Regions from separate parts of the Staphylococcus sp. FSL K6-0223 genome, predicted to be linked through region 3. Evidence: riboswitches for the same ligand, from Rfam matches in the RefSeq annotation. Region 3 holds a riboswitch; each other region holds the start of a gene.
What was found. Region 3 has a riboswitch for S-adenosylmethionine ahead of metX (homoserine O-acetyltransferase MetX). Riboswitches for the same ligand answer to the same signal wherever they lie in the genome.
Positions count from the first base shown of each region.

Region 1: linked by a shared signal. The riboswitch ahead of metK (methionine adenosyltransferase) and the one ahead of metX (homoserine O-acetyltransferase MetX) in region 3 are both predicted to bind S-adenosylmethionine.
Region 2: linked by a shared signal. The riboswitch ahead of MHI13_RS15300 (methionine ABC transporter ATP-binding protein) and the one ahead of metX (homoserine O-acetyltransferase MetX) in region 3 are both predicted to bind S-adenosylmethionine.

Region 1 covers NZ_JBBOYX010000002.1:4,999-13,546, forward strand. The annotation lists gene pckA (phosphoenolpyruvate carboxykinase (ATP)) at 1-1,247, opposite strand, end outside; SAM riboswitch class I at 1,403-1,514, shown strand; gene metK (methionine adenosyltransferase) at 1,623-2,816, shown strand; gene MHI13_RS11150 (nuclease-related domain-containing protein) at 2,927-3,835, shown strand; gene MHI13_RS11155 (aldo/keto reductase) at 3,991-4,830, shown strand; gene MHI13_RS11160 (fluoride efflux transporter FluC) at 4,909-5,265, opposite strand; gene crcB (fluoride efflux transporter CrcB) at 5,262-5,624, opposite strand; gene MHI13_RS11170 (hypothetical protein) at 5,679-5,987, opposite strand; gene MHI13_RS11175 (transaldolase) at 6,280-6,993, shown strand; gene MHI13_RS11180 (hypothetical protein) at 7,149-7,592, shown strand; gene MHI13_RS11185 (competence protein ComK) at 7,579-8,022, opposite strand; gene MHI13_RS11190 (sigma-70 family RNA polymerase sigma factor) at 8,042-8,512, opposite strand.
Region 2 covers NZ_JBBOYX010000002.1:912,837-921,384, reverse strand. The annotation lists gene aroD (type I 3-dehydroquinate dehydratase) at 1-476, shown strand, start outside; gene MHI13_RS15330 (nitroreductase family protein) at 558-1,100, shown strand; gene MHI13_RS15325 (thioredoxin family protein) at 1,177-1,500, opposite strand; gene MHI13_RS15320 (arsenate reductase family protein) at 1,643-1,996, shown strand; gene gcvH (glycine cleavage system protein GcvH) at 2,168-2,548, shown strand; gene MHI13_RS15310 (toprim domain-containing protein) at 2,776-3,162, shown strand; gene MHI13_RS15305 (thioredoxin family protein) at 3,155-3,451, shown strand; SAM riboswitch class I at 3,509-3,611, shown strand; gene MHI13_RS15300 (methionine ABC transporter ATP-binding protein) at 3,701-4,726, shown strand; gene MHI13_RS15295 (methionine ABC transporter permease) at 4,719-5,414, shown strand; gene MHI13_RS15290 (MetQ/NlpA family ABC transporter substrate-binding protein) at 5,435-6,247, shown strand; gene MHI13_RS15285 (hypothetical protein) at 6,305-6,460, opposite strand; gene MHI13_RS15280 (CsbD family protein) at 6,624-6,812, shown strand; gene MHI13_RS15275 (DUF368 domain-containing protein) at 6,891-7,748, opposite strand; gene sufC (Fe-S cluster assembly ATPase SufC) at 8,072-8,548, shown strand, end outside.
Region 3 covers NZ_JBBOYX010000001.1:10,979-19,526, forward strand. The annotation lists gene serS (serine--tRNA ligase) at 1-847, shown strand, start outside; gene MHI13_RS00045 (AzlC family ABC transporter permease) at 1,134-1,829, shown strand; gene MHI13_RS00050 (AzlD domain-containing protein) at 1,826-2,155, shown strand; SAM riboswitch class I at 2,241-2,341, shown strand; gene metX (homoserine O-acetyltransferase MetX) at 2,413-3,381, shown strand; gene MHI13_RS00060 (YybS family protein) at 3,471-4,382, shown strand; gene MHI13_RS00065 (DHH family phosphoesterase) at 4,410-6,377, shown strand; gene rplI (50S ribosomal protein L9) at 6,374-6,820, shown strand; gene dnaB (replicative DNA helicase) at 6,929-8,329, shown strand.

The DNA.
Region 1 (8,548 bases), on a different contig from region 3:
ATTAATTCACCTAATAAATCAGCGTAAACAGTTGGATTTAATGGTAAGAATGGTGCTCCAAAACATGTTGAGAACGATGGTTCAGGCTCAGTTACTCCACGTTCTGTACCGGCTAACTTAGAAGTAAACCCACTTAAGAAATGATACATTGCTTGATCTTTGGTTAGTTTGGAAATAGGAGGGATCACACCAAAGGCATCAGCAGTTAAGAAAATGATTGTATTAGGATGAGCTGCTTTTGAAGGCAACACGATATTATCAATATGTTCGATAGGGTAAGCAGCACGAGTATTTTCAGTGAACTTATTGTCATCGAAGTCTACTGTACCATCCTCTTTTACGACTGTGTTCTCTAGTATAGTGCCGTATTTAATTGCATCATAAATTTGAGGTTCTTTTTCTTTAGAGAGGTTGATTGCTTTGGCATAACATCCACCTTCAATGTTAAATACACCATTTTTGTTCCAGCCATGTTCATCATCCCCAATAAGTTTTCGTTCTGGATCAGCTGAAAGGGTTGTTTTACCAGTGCCTGATAGTCCAAAGAATAAAGCGACATCACCTTTTTCACCTACATTAGCTGAACAATGCATGCTCATGATATCTTGCATTGGTAAAAGGTAATTCATTACTGAGAAAATACCTTTTTTCATTTCTCCGGCATATTCAGTGCCACCAATTAAAATGACTTTGTGCTTGAAAGAAATGATGACAAATGTTTCTGATTTAGTGCCATCTACTTCTGGATCAGCTTTAAAGTGAGGTGCTGATACAATTGTGAAATTAGGTTTGATATTTTTAGCTTCATCTTTAGATTCTGGACGAATAAACATATTGTGCGCGAATAAATTATGCCAAGCCAATTCATTAATCACAGTTAATTTTAAACGTGAATCTTTGTCGCTTCCTGCATAACCATTAAATACGTATAATTCATCTTTTTTACCTAAATAATCTAGAACTTTATTATAAAGTTTTAAAAAAGTTTCCTCATCAATAGGTTGGTTAATGTCTCCCCAATCGACATTATCTCTATAAGAAGGTTCAGTTACGATAAATTTATCTTTAGGTGAGCGTCCCGTATATTTCCCAGTGCTTGCATTCACTGCGCCTAATTCAGTTAATTTCCCTTCATTATTATCTAAAATTTTATTGTATAGCTGAGTTGTTGAGAGTTGAAACTGTGTTGATGGTTTCTCTAGTAAATTTTTTATTTTTATTGTTTCTGTGTATGTGTCTACTGACATACTCAATCCCTCCAAAGCAATAGTAGTTATGTAAGCCTTTACATTTAAATAGTATAACACATTAATTTTATTAATCCACCGTTAACATAAGCATTTAACGAAAATCATAAATTGACATTGAACCTTGAATTCGGTACTATTAATCTTAACGGATTCTCTTATCCTGAGTGGTGGAGGGACATGGACCCAATGAAACCCAGCAACCTCTTTTATGATAAAGAAAGGTGCCAAACCGTTTGCAGACATATATCGTCTGAACGATAAGAGCGAATGGACGTTTAAGGGCCTTCTCTCTATCTTGATAGTGATGAAGGCTCTTTTATTTAGCTCTCAAATAAAAGAGAATTTTCGTAATTTATATTAAAGGAGCAAAACATGACTTATAATAAACGATTATTTACTTCAGAATCAGTAACTGAAGGTCATCCCGATAAAATTGCAGATCAGGTATCTGATGCAATTCTAGACGAAATTTTAAAAGACGATCCAAATGCGCGTGTCGCATGTGAGACAACAGTAACGACTGGTATGGCGCTTATTTCTGGTGAAATTTCAACATCAACATATGTTGATATACCTAAAGTAGTGCGTGAAACAATTAAAAATATTGGTTATACAAGAGCGAAATATGGTTATGATTTCCAAACTATGGCAGTTTTAACCGCTATTGATGAACAATCTCCAGACATCGCACAAGGTGTTGATAAAGCGCTAGAATACCGTAATGAAATTTCAGAAGAAGAAATAGAAGCGACTGGTGCAGGAGATCAAGGGTTAATGTTTGGGTATGCCACTAATGAAACAGATACGTATATGCCATTACCAATTTTCTTATCACATCAACTTGCTAAACGTTTATCTGATGTGCGTAAAGATGAAATTTTAGATTATTTACGTCCTGATGGAAAAGTACAAGTAACAGTTGAATATGATGAGAACGATCAACCTAAACGTATAGATACAATTGTTGTATCTACTCAACATGCTGAAGATGTTGAATTGGAACAAATTGAAGCAGATATTAAAAAACATGTCATTTACCCTACAGTATCTGATGATTTATTAGATGCTGATACTAAATTCTTTATTAACCCTACAGGTCGTTTTGTTATCGGAGGACCACAAGGGGATGCAGGATTAACTGGACGTAAAATCATTGTTGATACTTACGGCGGTTATGCACGTCATGGTGGCGGTTGCTTCAGTGGTAAAGACCCAACTAAAGTTGATCGCTCAGCTGCTTATGCTGCACGTTATGTTGCTAAAAATATAGTAGCCGCGGAGTTAGCTGATCAATGTGAAGTGCAATTAGCCTATGCCATTGGTGTGGCTGAGCCAGTATCTATTTCAATCGATACATTTGGTACTGGTAAAGTTTCAGAAGCTAAACTAGTTGAAGCGGTTAGAAATAATTTTGACTTAAGACCAGCTGGAATCATCAAAATGTTAGATTTAAAACATCCTATTTACAAACAAACTGCTGCATACGGTCATTTTGGCCGTACTGATGTTTTACTTCCTTGGGAAAAATTAGACAAAGTTAATTTACTTAAAGATGCGGTCGAATGATAACCATAGCTTTCAAAATTAAGAGAAATAAATATTAATTAAATGTCGAAAAATTGATTTTTTTCTATTATAATGAGAGTTATTGAAATGGTTAAAGGAGCGTTGTTGTGATGAGTTTATCTTCACCGATAGTTATAGGCTTAATCGTTGCAATTATTGTGGCAATTCTTTTCTTTATTCTCTTTTTAGTAGCGAATCACAGTAAAAAGAAAATTAAAAACCAAACAGAAGCCCAATATAAAGAAAAAGAGCAACATATGAAAGAATCTCATGAAGAAGCCTTAGAAAAAGAAAGAGTTGAAAATAAAAAGGCTGTCACAAAACAAAAAGAAGATTTTGATGCGACAGTAAGCAGTAAAGATAGAGAAATTGATGCATTAAAACTATTTTCTAAAAATCATAGTGAATATGTAACAGATATGAGATTGATTGGTATTCGTGAACGTCTTGTTAATGAGAAGAGAATTCGTCCTGAAGATATGCACATTATGGCAAATATCTTCCTACCAAGTAATGAATTTAATAATATCGAACGCATCAGTCATCTTGTTTTAACTAGAACTGGTTTATATATCATTGATTCTCAACTTTTAAAAGGTCATGTGTATAATGGTATTAGTGGTGCTCAGTTCAAAGAGTTACCAACAATGTCTCAAGTATTCCAAACACTTGATTTAGATGAATCTACACCTCAAACATTAGTATTAGATCAAAATGAAGATCAACAATCTTTATCATTTGTTAATTATTCTGAGAAGATTAAACATATTCAAAATCTTGCAGGTGATTTACAAAGTGAATTAAACACTAAATATACACCAACTTCAATTTTGTATTTTAATCCTAAAAATGATGGAGATGTTACAATTTCTAATTATAATCAGGCTTCTAATGTTAAGGTTCTAGTTGGGCCTGAACAACTCGATGAATTCTTTAATAAATTTGTATTCCATGGACGTATTCAATATAACGTGGACGAGTTACAAACTATTATGGATAAAATAGAGTCTTTTAATTAATTAATACAAACGTAAGAAAATCATTTTCTTACGTTTGTATTTTTTTATTTGAACAGGGTATATAAATCTGAAGAGAGAAAATCATATTAATATTTTTACAGTTAGATTGAATCGTAATATGATAGACACTAAAGCATAGATGAGGAGTGAATATGATGGAAACAGTTCAATTTTATAATGGTAGAGAGATGCCTAAAGTAGGTTTGGGGACTTATAGAGTTGAGAATAGTGATCAATGTAAAGATGCTGTTAAACATGCTATTGAAAATGGTTATAGAAATATTGATACAGCCAAAATATATGGTAATGAAGAAATGGTTGGTCAAGGGATAAAAGAAGGACTAGCTTCTACAGGTTTACAACGTGACGATTTATTTATAACTTCTAAATTATGGTTAGAAGATTATGGTCGTAATAATGTTACACAAGCTTATGAAACAACCATTCATAAATTAGGTTTAGATTACTTGGATTTATATTTAATGCATTGGCCTGGAACAAATGAAGCAGTCATGATTGATACATGGCAGGGAATGGAAGATTTATACAAAGATAATAAAGTTAAAAACATCGGTGTAAGCAATTTTACTCCTGAAAATTTTGAAGCTTTACTCGCTCAGGTATCTATAAAACCTGTTATCAATCAAGTTGAATTTCATCCATATTTAATTCAAAAAGACTTACGTAAATATTTAGAAGCACAAAGCATCGTTATGGAATCTTGGTCTCCGTTAATGAATGCTAAAATTTTAGAAGATGAAACTATCAACGAAGTCGCAAATGAGATAGGTAAATCACCTGCACAAGTGATTATAAGATGGAATGTTCAACATGGGGTAGTTGTTATTCCTAAGTCAGTGACGCCGCATCGTATAGAAGAAAATTTAAATGTATTTGATTTTGAACTTTCTGATGCTCAGATGGAGAAAATTGATAGTTTAAATAAAGATGAAAGAATGGGACCGCATCCTGCCGAGTATAACGGGCATAAATAATAATGATTATAAAAAAGCACTCTGATACATGTATCAGAGTGCTTTTACTATGGCCTTTTTTTAAAATAGTCAACAGTATTAAAGATGAAATCCTATATAACAAGCTATAAATCCAATTAAAAATTGCAGTAGTGAATACCCTATAAAATGACCTAGTTTAAAATTGGGTGTCATGAAATGAACTAATTCATTTGTAAGTGTAGAGAAAGTAGTTAATCCGCCTAGAACTCCTGTTATAAAAAATGGTGATATCCAGTCATTTGAAATTGAAGAACCTAACGTTATCCCGACTAGAAAACTACCTAAAATATTAACTATTGAAGTTGCTATAGGAATAGCAGAATTAAATTTTTCATTACATATATTTGTTATAAACGCTCTAATTACAGCGCCCAAACCTCCACCTAACATAACAAGAAGGATAGCTAATTTCATAATTGACCTCCTATTTTAACACCTAAGTAACAGAAAATGATACCTAGGATGTAACTTGTCACTCCATATATGATAAGCATCATAAAATTGTGATGATCAAATAATTGGACGAGCTCGAATTGAAAAGTGGAGAAAGTCGTCAAGGCGCCTAAAAACCCTGTTGTTATTGCTTTTTTAACTAGAGGGTACCTTTTAAACAAGGTAATAGTCAAAGTGCCAAATAGTCCCATCAAAAATGCACCTAAAAGATTGACTAAAAAGGTGCCTAAAGGGAATCCCGAACTATCATTAAGCGTTGATAAAGCGTAACGTAGTAATGCACCCAAAGCGCCACCAATAAATATATATATGTACTGCATGGGATTAACACCTCATTAACGTTTTAACATTTTAATTTTATTTATTACATTTGATTAATTAAATATAAAACCAAATGTGTGTAGTGATGAAAGAATGTGTATCACAATAACTATAAATATAATTAAGGGTAGAAGTTTACTTGCTACTTTTATCCAATCTTTACTTTCTCTTGAATATTTAATTGATTTATCCGCAAAAATAATAGATAAAATTAAGATAATAATATTTACTATTGATGTAGCAACCATTAATTTCATAAATGAGCCTAAAATATGACTCAATAAAGAATTGTTAGTATTAAAGAAAAAACTAACAATAATCATAAGTATACTTAAGTAAAAGTATTTCTTAGAACGTGCCATACGTTGCCTCCTTGATTTACATCATTACAATATACTATCACATTTTATGAATATGAGAATAGTAAAAATAATTTGATCATTATTATAAAGATTAATATCTCTTTTTAAACAGCGATTTTAAGGCATATCATTCGCTTGTGTGAACGGTGCATGTTATAAATATCTTATAAAGTTTTAATAATAACACGTGAAAGCTATAATTCTATTATAATTATAAATATACATACATATCTTGTTTGAAAATACTTATGAATTATCGTATTGAACGTATTGAGTTAAGGAGGAACAACAAATGACGAAGTTAAATGTAGAAGTATTTGCAGATGGCGCTGATATTGAAGAAATGAAAGCTGCTTATAATAATAAGTATGTTGATGGTTTTACTACTAATCCTAGTTTAATGGCTAAAGCAGGGGTGACTGATTATAAAGCATTTGCTGAAGAAGTAGTTAAAGCAATTCCGGATGCATCTATTTCTTTTGAAGTTTTTGCGGATGATTTAGAAACTATGGAAAAGGAAGCTGAAATCCTTAAACAATATGGTGATAATGTTTTTGTAAAAATACCTATTGTAACAACAACAGGGGAATCAACGCTTCCCTTAATTAAAAAATTATCAGCTGATAATGTGAGATTAAATGTCACAGCAGTTTATACCATTGAACAAGTTAGAGATATTACAAATGCTGTTACTGAAGGCGTACCTACATATGTTTCAGTGTTTGCTGGTCGAATAGCTGACACTGGTGTAGATCCACTACCTTTAATGAAGGAATCTGTTGAAGTTACTCATAGTAAAAAAGGTGTTAAGTTACTTTGGGCAAGTTGTCGCGAAGTGATTAATGTTATTCAAGCTGATGAAATAGGTGCAGATATCATCACATGTCCAGCTGATGTGGTCAAAAAAGTTAATTCAAATTTGGGTCGTAATATTGAAGAACTTTCAATTGACACAGTTAAAGGTTTCGCTAAAGATATTCAAAGCTCAGGTCTTTCTATCTTGTAAAGCTTAATTGTAGTTAATTTATAAAAGCAATCGTTGAAGAAATAACACTTCATCGATTGCTTTTTCATTGAAGGTATTTAAGAGTGATTGCAACAGTATGATAAATAATTTATGATTTATAGTAATTATTAGATTTGAGGAGCGTACTCCAATATATGGACAAAAAGACATTTAAAGAAAAGGTTCAAAAACAATTATGGTTTTTAAATAAAAAAGAAAAAGAACAATTGAATAAAAAGCTAAGTCAGATAGATAGTGAAGATAATGTAGATTTTAATAAACCCATTCAGTTTTCTAATCGTTATCTCAAAAGTCATATATACAAGCATAAAAGTGCTACTTCAGGTAAAACCTTTATATTACTATTTAGTATTGTTGTAACATATGCTTTATTACTTGGATTATTTTTAACAGGTTTGATAACAAGTTTAACTTCAGTTTATTACTTTATTAATCCTAAAGTTGAATTATCTAGTTTATTAGTAATTATCATTTTAATAGCAGCAATCTGTATAATGATATTGAGCCTTTATTTAATTAAAATAATTACAGCATTATTTACAAAAAAATTACTAGAATTAAAATTTAATAAGCGCTAGTCTTTTCAATGATTTGAGCAAGAGTTAAACTTTCTTGCCATTTTTTGGATACCAGTGTATAGGGGATTTCAGTACGAAGTAGAGTTGTATTGTCGAAAATGATAATAGTAGAATCTACAGAAGAGTGAATTCCAATAATTTTACGTGCGTTAATAAAATATTTTATTGATGCACGTTTTTGTGTTAGTGGGAATAAAATTGTATCTCGATTGATATAGATAGGTATTAGTTTATTTATATTTAGTAATCTTTTAGCTTTTGACGATTGCACTTGTAATGAAGTGTGATTCAACTCAAGTAGATAGTGAATCATTTTCTGTGGTGTAAAGGGGACAGTGATATGATAGTCAGAGTATTGTATACGTGTTTCTGTCTCATTAGATATAGCAGTTTTTAAATAAAGTAAATGTCTCGTTGAATAAGTAGTCATGTTGTTCATTCCTTCATGGTTATTTAAGATTATTTAAACATTTTTGTTTAGTGGAGTTTTTAATTTTCTTTATAGAAGTTAGAGATAAATTCATGTGCTGGGCTATCTCATATTGTTTATAGCCTTGAATATGAAGACGCAGCCATTGCGCTTCTTGTGGTTTGAGTTGATCAGAGAAGTCTTCTAACACTAAGTTAAAATCATTGAGGAGGATAGTAGAATCATAAGAATTGTGAAAATGGGTATCAAGAGTAATTTGATTGGATCTATTATTTTCTTTCCTAAAATGGTCTATTAAATGATATTTCAATCTCGTGAAGAGGTATGTACTTATCGAGGTTGATTTTTGTTCATCGTAATTTAGAGTGAGTTGCCACATTTTAATAAGTAAGAGTTGATAAAATTCATCATAATTATAAGTGATGTGATAGTGATTTAACAAATAATGAATAATTTTATTATAGTTTTTATAAACTTCTTCAAATTCCAAAATATGCACTCCTATTTATGTACATAAATATTATTT
Region 2 (8,548 bases), on a different contig from region 3:
AAACAACTTATATAGATATTCTTAAGCTATTGATTGAATATGCCCAATTTGAATTACTTGATATTGAATGGAGTGGAGCTATTAATACAGACCAATATGCTCGATTAATCACTGATGCTCAAGAAAAGAATTTAAACGTAGTGTTATCGCATCATAATTTTGAAGAAACACCATCATTAGAAGAGATTAAATTTATATATTACAAAATGCAAAAATTAGCACCACAATATTTAAAACTTGCAGTAATGCCAAACAATAAAGAAGATGTACTACATTTATTAGAGGCGATGAGTGTGACTTCTGATAATACACCTTATAAAGTTATCGGAATATCTATGTCTCATCTTGGATTAGTAAGTCGTGTTGCACAAGGGGTGTTTGGGGGATCAATTTCATACGGTTGCTTGGGTGAGCCACAAGCTCCTGGTCAAATTCATGTTAAAGCTCTGAAACAACAGCTTGAATTTTATCAATGATAAACGAATAAGTTGAATTTAACGGTTTTGTGACTTATAATTGATAATTGTTATCAACGAACGTAGAAGGAGCGAATTAAAGTGGAATTACAAGAAGCTATATCTAATAGAAGAAGTATTAAAAAATTTAAACATGATATGGTGATTGACGATAAGGCATTATATGATGCTATCGAAAAAGCTACCGACGCTCCAAATCATGGAATGCGTGAACCTTGGAGTGTCGTTCATGTTTCAAAAGACAAATTAGGTGATTTTAGTCATGACATTACTCGATTTGCATTTCCAGATCATCCCGAAAAAAGAGAAGATCATTATAATGCTGTAACAAATTTAGGTGGTTTATTATTACTCATTTTGAAAAATGATCCTAGACAAAGACAAAACAGAGAAAATTACTTTGCATTTGGAGCATTTGCTCAAAATTTAATGTTGTTACTTTACGAAGCGGGAATTGGCACATGTTGGAAAACACCTCACTATATTTTTGAACCTAAAGTACGTAGAGCTTTAGATATTCAAGATGATGAAATTTTAGCTGGGTTCATGTATCTAACGGATTTAGAAGTTGAACCAACTAAAGCTAAACGTAAAAATAAAAATTTAATCACTAAGTTTGAGTAATTATTTTAATTTTTCAAAGTACCTAAAAAAGAGCTTTCTCTACTTTAAATTTGTAGAGAAAGCTCTAATTTTATTTTTATTGATTCAAGTTTTCATCTAGGAAAGATTCGACTTGTTCTGGTGATTTCGCATTAGCCGAATGTAAATGCGCTAATTTTTCGCCATTTTGGAAAATTAAGATGCTTGGTATACCCATAACATCATTTTCAGTAGTAACATCTTCTAACTCATCACGATCTACTACATACCAATGATAGTTATTATATTTTTCTGTAATAGGGTCAATCCACATATCCATTGCTTTACAATCTGGACACCAATCTGCTTCAAATTTGATAATAACTGGTTCTTTACTATTGATTGTAGAATTAAAGTCTTCTGTTTTATGAATACCTTGCATAGTTATATGCTCCTTTTCACTATTAGTAAATTTATTATAACCAATGATATCTTTTTTATAAAAATATTAGCTTAAAAAGTAGAGCGTTTTCCTAAAGAAAATGATATATTTGTCTTAATAAAGAGAAGGAGGTAACAAACGAATGATTAAATTTTATCAATATTCAAATTGTACGACTTGTAAGAAAGCCGCTAAATATTTAAATGAATATGGTGTGAGCTATGAACCTATTGATATCGTACAACACACACCTACTAAGAAAGAATTTGAAGATATCATTGAAAAAACAGGTGTTGAAGTAAATAAATTATTTAACACTCATGGCGCTAAATATCGTGAACTTAATTTGAAAGATAAACTTAAAGACATGTCAGATGATGAAAAATTAGATTTATTAGCATCTGATGGAATGTTGGTAAAACGTCCATTAGCTATCTCTGGAGAAAAAATCACTTTAGGATTTAAAGAAGATCAGTATAAAGATACTTGGTTATAGTATTTAAATATTTATTTTAAAAGTGAACATTAAAAACTGAAATGATGCGAATATGTTATTTTACATAAATAAACACGAATTTTATCATATTAAATCTTTTAGATATTAGTTGATTGAACAATATCAGTGTGGCATCATTAAAATGTAATTAATAATTAGGAGGGGATTCTCGTGGCAGTACCGAGCGAATTTAAATATTCTAAAGAACATGAATGGGTTAAAGTAGAAGATAATGTAGCTACTATTGGTATCACAGAATATGCTCAAAATGAATTAGGTGATATCGTATTTGTTGAATTACCTGAAACAGATGAAGATTTAAATGAAGGCGATACTTTTGGTAGTGTTGAATCAGTTAAAACTGTATCAGAATTATATGCGCCTATCTCAGGTAAAATCGTCGAAGTTAACGACGAATTAGAAGATAGTCCTGAATTTGTTAACGAATCACCATATGAAAAAGCATGGATGGTAAAAGTAGAGATTAGTGATCAAAGTCAATTAGATCAATTATTATCAGCAGAGCAATATTCTGAGATGATTGGTGAATAGTATGTTTAAACTCCTCGATTAATATAATCAAGGAGTTTTTTTAGATTATCTTAGAAACACTTAGCACTAAAATTCTAAGTGGAAAAGAGGAACGCCTGAGCTAAAGCTCATGCATAAGAAACACTAAGCACTAAAGTGCTAAGTGTTTCTAAAAATGTTTAGTTTTTGAGGATTCTGTGAATGATGTAAGTGACAGTTAACTATCGACTCTTAGAAGGTGGATTGACATGACTATTGTGAATAAAGTTATCATTGTTGAAGGTAAGTCGGATAAAAAACGCGTGCAACAAGTTATTGCAGAACCAGTAAGTATTATTTGTACCCATGGGACCATGAGTATAGATAAAATCGATGATATGATAGAATCACTTTATGGCAAACAAGTTTATGTTCTTGCAGATTCTGATGATGAAGGAGAAAAAATTAGAAAATGGTTTAAGCGATATTTAAGCGAAAGTGAACATATATATGTTGATAAAACATATTGTGAAGTAGCTAAATGTCCTAAAAACTATTTAGCTAATGTTTTAAATAGATACGGATTCGCAGTGCGAAAAGAGAAGAATCTAATGCCTAATTTAAACACTGAAAGGTTAGTTTTAGTTAATGAGTAGTACAATCGATCTCGAAGATATAACAGAAAACTATAATGAAGATAAACATCTTATATTTGGATATACACCTATGTGTGGGACATGTAAAGTCTCAGAAAGAATGTTAGATATTGCTAATGATATATTACAGCTGCCTATTAAGAAGGTAGATTTAAATTTTCATCCGGATTTTAGTAAAGAAAAAGAAATAATGTCAGTTCCTGTTCTATTGGTAATGAATAAGGACAAAGAAGAAAATAGAATCTATGCATTTCAATCAGTTCCTTATTTGTTAGAAAATTTAAAATAATTATTGACGAAACTCTAGTACGATGGTAGGATTAATACAAATTAAATGATGCGACAACTCTTATCGAGAGAGGTGGAGGGATGTGCCCTATGAAGCCCGGCAACCGTCTGATATAGAAATGGTGCCAATTCACATAAAGTTCAACTTTAGAAGATGAGAGAAAGAAGATTTTTAGAATGCTTTCTCAACTCTCTATAAGTTGAGAAAGCATTTTTTAATTTATATATGCAATTTAAGGAGGCTATTAACGTGATTGAGTTAAATCAAATAGTTAAACGATATCATACTAAGAACAAAGATGTTCTTGCAGTTGATCACGTTGATTTAAATATTGAATCAGGCTCAATTTTTGGCGTTATTGGTTTCTCTGGTGCTGGTAAAAGTACACTAATTAAAATGTTCAACAACTTGGAATCTCCAACTTCAGGAGATGTAATAATTGACGGGGACAATATTAGTAAATTATCTAAATCAGAGCTACGAAAAAAACGACAAAAAGTAAGTATGATTTTCCAACATTTCAACTTATTATGGTCAAGAACCGTTTTAAAAAATATCACATTTCCGCTTGAAATCGCAGGAGTCCCAAGTGGTAAAGCGAAGCAAAAAGCACTCGAATTAGTAGAATTGGTAGGTTTGAAAGGACGAGAAAGTGCTTATCCATCAGAGTTATCTGGGGGACAAAAACAAAGAGTAGGTATTGCTAGAGCATTAGCAAATGATCCTGATGTTTTACTTTGTGATGAAGCTACGAGTGCTTTAGACCCTCAAACAACTGACGAAATTTTGGACCTATTACTTAAAGTAAGAGAACAGCAAAATCTTACTATCGTTTTAATTACTCATGAAATGCACGTAATTAGACGTATATGTGATGAAGTTGCTGTAATGGAAAGCGGTAAAGTAATAGAGCAAGGTAAAGTAAGTGAAGTGTTTGAGAATCCTCAACACGCGGTTACAAAACGCTTTGTTAAAGACGATTTAAATGATGATTTTGAAGATTCTTTAGATGAATTAGAACCATTAGCGAGTGATTCTTACATAGTGAGATTGAACTTTACTGGTGATAATGCAACTGAACCTATTGTTTCGTATATCACGAAAACACATAATATTGACGTTAATATTCTAGAAGCTGACATCAAGAATACTAGAAATGGGTCTATAGGATTCTTAGTGATTCATATTCCACACATTAATAATGATAGCTTTGAACATTTTAAAAATGATCTTCATGAGCAACATGTGAATGTGGAGGTGTTGAGACATGGGTAAGTCTTATGGCGAAATTTTTCATGAAATGTTTACAATGCCTAATGTTCAATGGCCAGATGTATGGCAAGCTATTTTAGAAACGCTGTATATGACAATTGTTTCTACTATTTTCGCCTTTATATTTGGTTTGATTTTAGGTGTGTTACTTTTCCTATCTGCGAAGAGTCATTCACCAGCAGCTCGAATATTCTATACAATTGTCTCATTTATAGTGAACTTATTTAGAGCCATTCCGTTCATTATTTTAATTTTATTACTCATACCATTTACGAGTGTCATCTTAGGTACTATTAGTGGACCGACAGGAGCATTACCTGCACTTATAATTGGTGCAGCTCCATTCTATGCTCGTTTAGTAGAAATTGCATTTAAAGAAATTGATAAAGGTGTAATTGAAGCGGCTTGGTCAATGGGAGCTAACACATGGACTGTTGTACGCAAAGTACTACTTCCTGAAGCGATGCCAGCTTTAGTCTCAGGTATTACTGTAACCGCTATTGCTTTAGTTGGTTCAACTGCCATAGCAGGTGTAATCGGGGCAGGTGGTTTAGGTAACTTAGCATACTTAACAGGATTTACTAGGAATCAAAATGATGTCATATTAGTTTCAACTGTATTCATTTTAATTATTGTATTTATAATTCAATTCCTTGGGGATTGGCTTACAAATAAAATTGATAAACGCTAAAGAAAAGGGGAAAACGTTCAATGAAAAAAATTTTAGGTATTATTTTAGTTTTGGCATTAACAGTTGCTTTAGCTGCTTGTGGTGGCGGTGGTGACAAAGAGAAAACAATCACAGTAGGTGCTTCTCCAGCCCCTCACGCTGAAATTTTAGAAAAAGCTAAACCATTACTTGAGAAAAAAGGTTATGACTTAAAGATTAAAACAATTAACGATTACACTACACCTAATAAATTATTAGATAAAGGTGAAATCGACGCAAACTTCTTCCAACATACACCATATTTGAAAACTGAAAGTAAAGAAAAAGGATACAAAATTGAATCTGCTGGAGATGTAGAATTAGAACCTATGGCAGTTTACTCTAAAAAATATAAAAGTTTGAAAGATTTACCTAAAGGTGCAACGGTCTACGTTTCAAATAATCCTGCTGAACAAGGACGTTTCTTAAAATTTTTCGTGGATGAAGGCTTAATTAAACTTAAAAAAGGCGTTAAGATTGAAGACGCTAAATTTAGTGATATCGAAGAGAATAAAAAAGATATCAAATTTAATAACAAACAATCAGCCGAATACTTACCAAAAATTTACCAAAATCAAAAAGCTGATGCAGTTATCATCAATTCTAACTACGCAATTGACCAAAAATTAAGTCCTAAAAAAGACTCAATCGCCTTAGAAAAAGCCAAAGATAATCCTTATGCTAACTTAATTGCAGTTAAAAAAGGACATAAAGATGATAAGAAAATTAAAGCTTTAATGGAAGTTCTTCAATCTAAAGAAATCAGAGATTATATCGATAAAAAATATGATGGTGCAGTCGTACCAGCTAAGTAAAACAAAAGATCACTTTCTTAACGCATATGTTAAGAGAGTGATCTTTTTATTTAAATTTTATACTACTCTATAAAGAATACCTACACCGAGACCACCGTATCCCATTTGATAATCAAATTTTAAGACTTCTATATTTGGATTTTGTTCTAAAAAACGATTAACTTTCTTATTAAGTCCACCTTCAGTCATAGATGTAATATTGACGAATTTCATAACTACACTCCTTAAAAAGCTTTTGGTAATTTTAGTATATGAAAATCACTGTATAAAGCAATCTTTTAAAATAAAAAATTAAGCGATTATCATTATATTGATGTTTATTCTAGATTTTAGAGGGTATAAATTATAAAGATAAAGTCATAAGGAGGAAATTACAATGGCTGAAGATAATAAATTTGAACAAGCTAAAGGTAATATTAAAGAAACAGTAGGTAACGCTACAGATAATAAAAATTTAGAACAAGAAGGCAAAGAAGATAAAACTTCAGGTAAAGCTAAAGAAGTTGTTGATAACGCTAAAGAAAAAGCTAACGATGTAATTGATAAATTTAAAGGCGACAAATAAATTTGTCTCGTTACTTTTAAAAAGCCCTCAGGTACAGAATCGTACGTGCGGGCTTTATTGTGTTAAAAATATTAAAATTTATTGATTATCTGATTTTGCTGTAATTAGTCCTAAGGTAAAACTAACAATAAAGCCTATAATTATTGTTAAAAATGAGATTATCCAAACTAGGCCATTTTCAGGAAAGCCTGGGAAAACTGCATAAATTGAACCAATTACAAATCCAATAATCAATGCGAACGTCATCGTTGTGTGATGGTGTAGGAAGTACTGAATCATACGACTAGACAGCATGAATCCTGTCAAAATACCTAATCCAATGATGATTAAAATAGGTAATGCTGTGAAATTTAAGTTCACTAGCTCAGAGATTGAAAACATTACCGTCCCATAGGCACCAAATACTAATAACATAAAAGATCCAGAGATTCCGGGTAATAACATTGCACTTGAGGCGAACATACCAGCTATAAAATATTTAATAATAAGACCGAAAGATAAAGTTAATGTTTCGCCAGAATGTTTATCACCATTATTAAGAAGTGTAATGATGACCAAAATAATAATTCCAATTAAAATCATTAGATAGTGTTTGGTTTTAAACATTTGCTTAAAGTTAGAAGTTTTTAGTAAATATGGAATGATTCCAATAATCAATCCTGTGAAAAAGAACATAGTTGGAATTTCGTGATAGCTTAATAAATAGTTGAATAAGTTGCTTAATAAAGCGATGGCTAAACCCATTCCTAATAAAATAGGAAGTAAAAATTTAAAACTCGGCCAAAAACGTTTCGAGAACAGTCCGCTTACAGAACTAATAAAATCATCATAGATACCTAGCAGTAAAGCTATTGTTCCACCACTTACACCAGGAATTAAATCACTTGTACCCATGCCAAAACCTTTAAGAATATTCGTCCATTTAAAGTTGTTCATGAATGGCTCCTTTCATTTAAGATTTAAAGGTTAAACTGCATAATATCACAAAATTCAAATTTTAGGGAAACAAACCTTTTATTTTGTCTAAAAATTGGCTATTGAGAAATTGAGCTTATCTTTATCATTTAATGAAATTTTACGAGTTAAATAAAAATAATTTTATTTAAAGAATTAATCTAAATAAACGGTTTAAAAAGTTTATATTAGTGCTTAAGTGCGTTATAATAAAGAGAATTGAAATTCACTAAGTCTTTTTGACTACAGATTAAAATTATTATAAACTAGTTAAGAAAACTTTATATTTTACGGAGGGAATATAAATGTCATCAACATTAGAAATCAAAGACCTACATGTGTCTATTGAGGATAAAGAAATTTTAAAAGGTGTAAACTTAACTGTAAATACAGGAGAAATACACGCAATTATGGGTCCTAACGGCACTGGTAAATCAACATTATCATCTGCAATCATGGGACACCCAAGTTATGAAGTGACACAAGGGGAAGTATTATTAGACGGCGTTAATATTTTAGAATTAGAAGTTGATGAAAGAGCTAAAGCAGGTTTATTCCTAGCAATGCAATATCCTTCAGAAATCACTGGTGTTACAAATGCTGATTTCATGCGTTCTGCTATTAATGCTAAACGTGAAGAAGGACAAGAAATTAATTTAATGCAATTTATCAAGAAATTGGATAAAGAGATGGATTTCTTAGATATTGATCAAGATATGGCTCAACGTTACTTAAACGAAGGTTTCTCTGGTGGGGAGAAAAAACGTAACGAAATTCTACAA
Region 3 (8,548 bases):
ATTAAAAATGGCTGATTTCGAACGTGCTGCAAAAGTATCAGGTGCGCGCTTCGTTTATTTAACTAAAGATGGTGCTTTATTAGAACGTGCATTAATGAACTATATGTTAACAAAACATACAACACAACATGGTTATACAGAAATGATGACACCTCAATTGGTAAATGCAGATACAATGTTTGGTACAGGCCAATTACCTAAATTTGAAGAAGATTTATTCAAAGTTGAAAAAGAAGGCTTATATACAATTCCAACTGCAGAAGTGCCATTAACAAACTTCTATAGAAATGAAATTATCCAACCTGGTGTGTTACCAGAAAAATTCACTGGTCAAACTGCATGTTTCCGTAGTGAAGCGGGATCAGCTGGTAGAGATACAAGAGGTTTAATTCGTTTACATCAATTCGATAAAGTTGAAATGGTGCGTTTTGAAAAACCTGAAGATTCTTGGGATGCATTAGAAGATATGACTCAAAATGCCGAAGCAATTTTAGAAGAATTAAAATTACCATATCGTCGCGTGATCTTATGTACTGGAGATATTGGTTTCAGCGCAAGTAAAACATATGACTTAGAAGTATGGTTACCAAGTTACAATGACTACAAAGAAATTAGTTCTTGCTCAAACTGTACTGATTTCCAAGCTCGTCGTGCTAACATTCGTTTCAAACGTGATGCTTCTTCTAAACCAGAATTAGTACACACATTAAATGGTAGTGGACTTGCAGTAGGTCGTACATTTGCTGCTATCGTAGAAAACTACCAAAACGAAGATGGTTCAATTACAATTCCAGAAGCACTTGTACCATTTATGGGCGGCAAAACAGAAATTCGTCCAGTCAACTAATCATTAAATAGAATTCAACTCATAAAGTGATAGAGTGACATAGTCCTCTATCGCTTTATTTATTTTTATATTAAATAAGACTGCCCTGAGAAAGGTAAATTTAAAAATATCGAAAATTTCTGATATTTTTAAAACATTGAAGTATCAATATTTCTAAACGCCCTTCTCTCTAACCTCACTCAAACGGACGTCTAAAGATATTGAAGCGTCTATTAGATTATATTAGACTGAATTTAATTAAAATATATAGTCAATTTGAAAATACATATATAAAGGGGGAGCTAACATGACGTCACATGTAACATTTCAACAAGGAGTCAAAGAATGTATTCCAACACTACTAGGATACATCGGTATAGGACTATCATTTGGCATCGTGGCAGCTTCTCAGGATTTTAGTGTTCTAGAAATTCTTCTGTTATGTTTATTGGTTTATGCAGGCGCAGCACAATTTATTATTTGTGCTTTAGTTATTACTGGTACACCTATATCAGCCATCGTGTTAACAACGTTAATTGTGAATTCCCGCTTCTTTTTATTGTCTATGACATTATCACCTAATTATAAAGATTATGGTATATGGAATCGTTTAGCTTTGTCTTCTCTTCTTACTGACGAGACCTTTGGGGTTGCTATAACGCCACACTTAAAAGGGGAAACAATTAATGACCGATGGTTACATGGATTAAATATTACTGCTTATTCATTTTGGGCAATGGCTTGTGTGTTAGGGGCAATCTTTGGGAAATACATCTCTCATCCTGAAATGTTAGGGTTAGACTTTGCGATTACAGCTATGTTTATTTTCTTGGCTATGGCTCAATTTGAAACGATTACACGTTCCAAAATAAGTATATATATCGTATTAATTGCGTTCGTTATTGTAATGATGTTCATTTTAAGTTGGTTGATGCCCTCTTATGTGGCTATTCTTGTTACATCAATTTGTGCTGCAACACTTGGGGTGGTGATGGATCGATGACGATAACTGGACATATGCTTTTACTCATCGTTTTATGTGGATTAGTGACATTAATTGTACGTGTCGTACCTTTTTTAATGATTTCACGTATTCAACTGTCAGAAACAGTCATCAAATGGCTGTCATTTATTCCGATTTCATTATTCACTGCGTTAGTTATTGATAGTTTTATCGTTCAACATAAAGGCATGCAGGGCTTTGAATTAAATATTCCATTCATTGTAGCAACCATTCCTACAGTCATTATCGCAGTTGTGACGCGTAGTCTAACCATTACTATTATTGTAGGTATTATATTCATTGCAGGTATACGATGGTTCTTTTAATCCATTTATTTACTGCGCATTGAAGTTAACCAGACAATTGTATTAAAATAAATTTAAATTAAACCATTCAATCAATATATAGATACTCTTATTTTGAGAAGTAGAGGGAATTGGCCCTATGAAGCTTCAGCAACCGACAAATCATTGTACGGTGCTACAACCAACGAGATACTCGAATGATAAGTACTAAAGTATTATCGCTTCATACTTTTAAAATTAAGAGTGGAAGCGATTTTTTTATTCTAAGGAGGCATAGCATGACAAATTATACAGTAGATACATTACATTTAGGTGCTTTTACAACAGAATCAGGTGAAACAATTGAGAATCTAAAATTACGTTATGAGCACGTAGGTTATTCGGGACAACCGCTTGTTGTGGTTTGTCATGCTCTGACTGGGAATCATTTAACTTATGGTACAGATGAACATCCTGGATGGTGGCGTGAAATCATTGATGGTGGTTATATGCCAATCTATGATTATCAGTTTCTTACTTTTAATGTTATTGGAAGTCCTTTTGGTTCAAGCTCCCCATTAAACGATGCTCATTTTCCTAAAACCATCACATTAAGAGATATAGTTAAGGCAATTGAATTGGGAATAAAGGCCCTTGGATTTACTAAAATCGATATTTTAATTGGTGGCAGTTTAGGTGGCATGCAAGTGATGGAATTATTATATAATCATCAATTCGAAGTAGATAAGGCAGTCATCTTAGCAGCTACAGATAAAACTTCTTCATACAGTCGTGCTTTCAATGAAATTGCACGTGAAGCGATTCATATTGGAGGTAAAGAGGGACTTAGTATTGCAAGACAACTTGGATTCTTAACCTATCGTTCTTCAAAAAGTTATGACGCGCGTTTCACACCAGATGAAGTAGTCAATTATCAACGTTATCAAGGTAATAAGTTTAAAGAATCCTACGATTTATCGTGTTACTTAACGATGTTAAATGTCTTAGATAGTCATCATCTTGATCGTCAGCGCGATGATGTGGATGAGGTCTTCCAATCTTTAAATACAAAAGTACTAACTATGGGCTTTACAGATGATTTGTTATATCCAGATGATCAAGTCAGAGCAGTAGGAGAACGTTTTAAATATCATCGTCACTTTTTTGTTCCAGACAACGTAGGCCATGATGGTTTTTTACTTAATTTTAATGACTGGGCGCCTAACTTGTATCATTTTTTAAAAGTTTCGAAATTCAAACGAAAATAATAGATAAGAGAACAGTTAACACATTTGTTTAATTTGAATATAGAGGTTAAAATAGACGTTATAGTCAAAAAAGTATAGGAGTGGCGAATGTGTTTTCAAAAGTACATCCTAAAGCAATGATTATAGGAACTATCGTGCTTGTAGCAGTTGCTTTAGTTACGTATGTATTGCCAATAATTGGTCTGATTCTATGTTTATTCGCTACCATTCCAGGGATTATCATGTGGCATAAATCAATTGCTACATTTGGAATTGGAGCTTTACTCACTGTAGTCATCACGACCTTATTAGGGAATACCTTTGTATTAAGTGCCATGATTCTAGTTTTATTACTAAGTTTTGTAATTGGCCAATTATTAAAAGAACGTACATCTAAAGAACGCATCTTATATATCACAACAATATATATAAGTATTGTGACGTTAATTGCATTTATGTTATTACAAGCGTTCAAAAAGATTCCAAATACCGAAATATTGATTAAACCAGCAAAAGACGCAATGAACAATGCGATTGTAAATTCAGGCGTTGAATCGGATTATAAGATCATCTTAGAAGAAGGATTTCGTCAAATGGCTGTTCAACTTCCAAGTTACATCATTATTATTGTCTTTCTTTTAGTTTTAATTAATATCATCATTACATTTCCAATTTTACGCAAATTCAAAGTAGCAACACCTATGTTTAGACCTTTATTTGCTTGGCAGATGAATCGCACATTATTATGGATTTACATGATTGTGCTAGTATGTGTGATGTTTGCGATGAAACCAAGTATATTCCAAAGTATCGTATTGAATTTCGAAGTTGTGTTATCATTATTAATGTATATCCAAGGATTGAGTTTGATTCATTTCTTTGGAAAGGCCAAACGATTACCTGATGCGGTATCTATATTATTAATGGTCGTGGGGACAGTGATTTCACCCTTTACGCATATCGTATCATTACTTGGCGTACTTGATTTAGGAATTAACTTAAAACGAATGATTAAAAAATGACTTTAAAAAGTGAATAGAGGTGGAAGAATGAACCGTCAATCCACTAAAAAAGCATTGCTTATTCCTTACATTTTGATGGTGCTTACGGCAATTGCAATTGTTATTGTAGGGTTTATATTTAAACCTTTAATTGCAACGTTTACGGCGATTGCTTTAATCATTATGATCGTCATTAGTGCGGTATTGATTAAACAAGCATTATCAAAAATGGATCATTATGTGGATAATCTGAGTGGTCATATTTCAGCAGGAAGTAATAAAGCAATTAAACGCATGCCAATTGGTTTAGTTGTGATTGATGCTGACGATCACATCGAATGGATCAACCAATATATGTCTGAACATCTAGAAACGAATGTCATCTCAGAACCAGTCAATGAAGTTTTTCCGAATATTCTTAAGCAACTTGAAAGAGTACAAGAAATAGAAATCGAACATGGTCAGTACCATTATCATGTACGTTATTCTGAAGAAGAGCATTGTTTATATTTCTTCGATATTACAGAAGAGGTACATACAAATGAATTATATGAAGAATCAAAGCCTATTATTGCAACGTTGTTTTTAGATAACTACGATGAAATTACACAAAATATGAATGACACACAACGTTCTGAAATCAACTCAATGGTGACACGTATTATTAGTCGATGGGCAACTGAATATAACATTTATTTTAAACGTTATAGTTCAGATCAATTCGTAGCTTATTTAAACCAAAAAATCTTAGCAGAAATAGAAGATTCTAATTTTGACATTCTAAGTCAGTTACGTGAAAAAAGTGTAGGCTATCGTGCACAATTGACATTAAGTATTGGTGTTGGTGAAGGTACCGAAGATTTAATTGAACTTGGTGAATTATCTCAATCAGGACTTGATTTAGCCTTAGGTCGTGGAGGAGACCAAGTTGCAATTAAAAACATGAATGGTAATGTTCGTTTTTACGGAGGTAAGACTGACCCGATGGAAAAACGAACACGTGTTAGAGCACGTGTTATCTCTCACGCATTGAAAGATATCTTAACTGAAGGCGACAAAGTGATTATTATGGGACATAAACGTCCTGACTTAGATGCGGTTGGCGCAGCTATTGGAGTATCTCGATTTGCGTCAATGAATAATTTAGAAGCATATGTGGTACTTAATGAAGAAGATATCGATCCAACATTAAGTCGTGTGATGGAAGAAATTGATAAAAAACCTGAATTGAAAGAACGATTTGTGACATCTGATGAGGCTTGGGATATGATGACGTCAAAAACAACGGTTGTTGTGGTAGACACACATAAACCTGAAATGGTATTAGATGAAAATATTCTAAATAAAGCGAATCGTAAAGTAGTCATTGATCATCACAGACGTGGAGAAAGTTTTATTTCAAATCCATTACTCGTTTATATGGAACCTTATGCAAGTTCAACTGCAGAACTTGTCACAGAGTTATTAGAATATCAGCCAACAGAACAACGGTTATCACGTTTAGAATCTACAATTATGTATGCAGGTATTATTGTTGATACACGTAATTTTACATTACGAACAGGGTCAAGAACGTTTGATGCGGCAAGTTATTTACGTGCGCATGGTGCGGATACAATTTTAACGCAACAATTCCTTAAAGATGATGTTGATACGTATATTAATCGTTCTGAATTGATACGCACAGTGGAAGTTCAAGATAACGGTGTCGCAATTGCTCACGGTTCTAATGATAAAATCTATCATCCTGTAACAGTTGCACAAGCTGCGGATGAATTGTTAAGTTTAGAAGGCATTGAAGCTTCTTACGTTGTAGCGAAACGTGAAGATAATCTAATTGGTATTTCAGCACGTTCATTAGGTGGTATTAATGTTCAATTAACAATGGAAGCCTTAGGTGGCGGAGGTCACTTAACAAATGCTGCAACGCAAATAAAAGGTGTCACTATAGAAGAAGCAATCGAGCAATTACAACAAGCAATTACTGAACAAATGAGTAGGAGTGAAGATACATGAAAGTAATATTTACACAAGATGTTAAAGGTAAAGGTAAAAAAGGTGAAGTTAAAGACGTGCCAGTAGGTTACGCAAATAACTTTTTATTAAAAAATAAATATGCTGTTGAAGCAACACCTGGTAATTTAAAACAATTAGAACAACAAAATAGACGTGCTGAAGCGGATAGACAACAAGAAATCGATGATGCTAAAGCATTAAAAGCAAAATTAGAAGATATCGAAGTTGAAGTAAGCGCTAAAACTGGTGAAGGCGGTAAATTGTTTGGTTCTATTAGTACAAAACAAATTGCTGACGCATTAAAAAATCAACACGATATTAAAATTGATAAACGTAAAATGGATTTACCACACGGTATTCACGCGTTAGGTTATACTAATGTACCTGTTAAATTAGACAAAGAAGTTGAAGGTACAATTCGCGTACACACTGTAGAAAAATAAAAAGATTTAGGACAAATAGGTAGTCCATTCTTTTAAAAGCAATTCATAGAAAGATATAATGTTGCACTAGCATGTCGAAAATTTTAAGATAGATGGGTGTAATGATTGATGGATAATATGTATGATCAAAGACAAATGCCCCATAACAATGAAGCTGAACAGTCTGTCTTAGGTGCAATTATTTTAGATCCAGAATTAATAGGTTCGACTCAGGAGGTATTACTTCCTGAGTCGTTTTATAGAGGTGCACACCAACATATCTTTAGAGCAATGATGAACTTAAACGAAGATGCTCATGAGATTGATGTAGTCACGTTAATGGAACAATTAACGAAAGAAGGTACATTAAGTGAGGCTGGTGGCCCTCAATATTTAGCTGAATTATCGAATAATGTACCGACGACACGTAATATTGAATACTATAGAAATATAGTTGCTAATCTTGCGCTTAAACGTCGATTAATTCAAACAGCTGATAGCATTGCGAATGATGGGTATAATAATGAGCTTGAATTAGATGCTATTTTAAGTGATGCTGAAAAACGTATTCTTGAACTCTCAGCAAACCGTCAAAGTGATGGATTTAAAGATATTAGAGATGTCTTAGGTCAAGTATATGAGACTGCAGAGGAACTTGATCAAAATAGTGGGCAAACGCCGGGTATTCCTACTGGATACCGCGATTTAGACCAGATGACTGCGGGCTTTAATAGAAATGATTTAATTATTTTAGCAGCCCGTCCTTCTGTAGGTAAGACTGCCTTCGCACTTAATATCGCTCAAAAAGTAGCTACTCATGAAGATAACTATACAGTAGGTATTTTCTCACTTGAAATGGGTGCTGATCAACTTGCGACACGTATGATTTGTAGTTCAGGAAATGTAGATTCTAACCGTTTAAGAACAGGGACAATGACAGAAGAAGACTGGAATCGATTTACGATTGCAGTAGGTAAATTATCGAGAACAAAGATTTTTATTGATGATACACCAGGAATTCGTATTACAGATTTACGATCAAAGTGTCGTCGTCTTAAACAAGAACATGGTCTTGATATGATTGTGATTGACTATTTACAACTTATTCAAGGGAGTGGCTCACGTTTTTCAGATAATAGACAACAAGAAGTCTCTGAAATCTCACGTACGTTAAAAGCCATCGCTCGTGAATTAGAATGTCCGGTTATCGCACTGAGTCAGTTATCTCGTGGCGTAGAACAACGTCAAGATAAACGACCAATGATGAGTGATATTCGTGAATCAGGATCAATTGAGCAAGACGCAGATATTGTTGCGTTCTTGTATCGTGATGATTACTATAATCGAGGCGATGGTGAAGAAGATGACGATAGTACTCATTTCGAACCTCAATCAAATGACGATAATGGTGAGATTGAAATTATTATTGCTAAACAACGTAACGGCCCTACAGGCACAGTGAAGTTACACTTTATGAAACAATATAATAAATTTACAGACATTGATTATGCACATGCAGACATGTCATAAAAAAATTTTACCGTACATTATTATTATTTTTAATATAAATGTACGGTTTTTATTTTGTTTTTAAAAAATAAAGTTAAGTGAAGTATGTGTATTAAACATTTGTAAAACTGTCTTGAAATACTGGTAAATTAACAATTTTAAAGGTTTTTTAATAAAAAATACGTATTTATTTGACTGATGTGAATGCTATTTTTAATGTTCGATTTTTATTTGCATTAT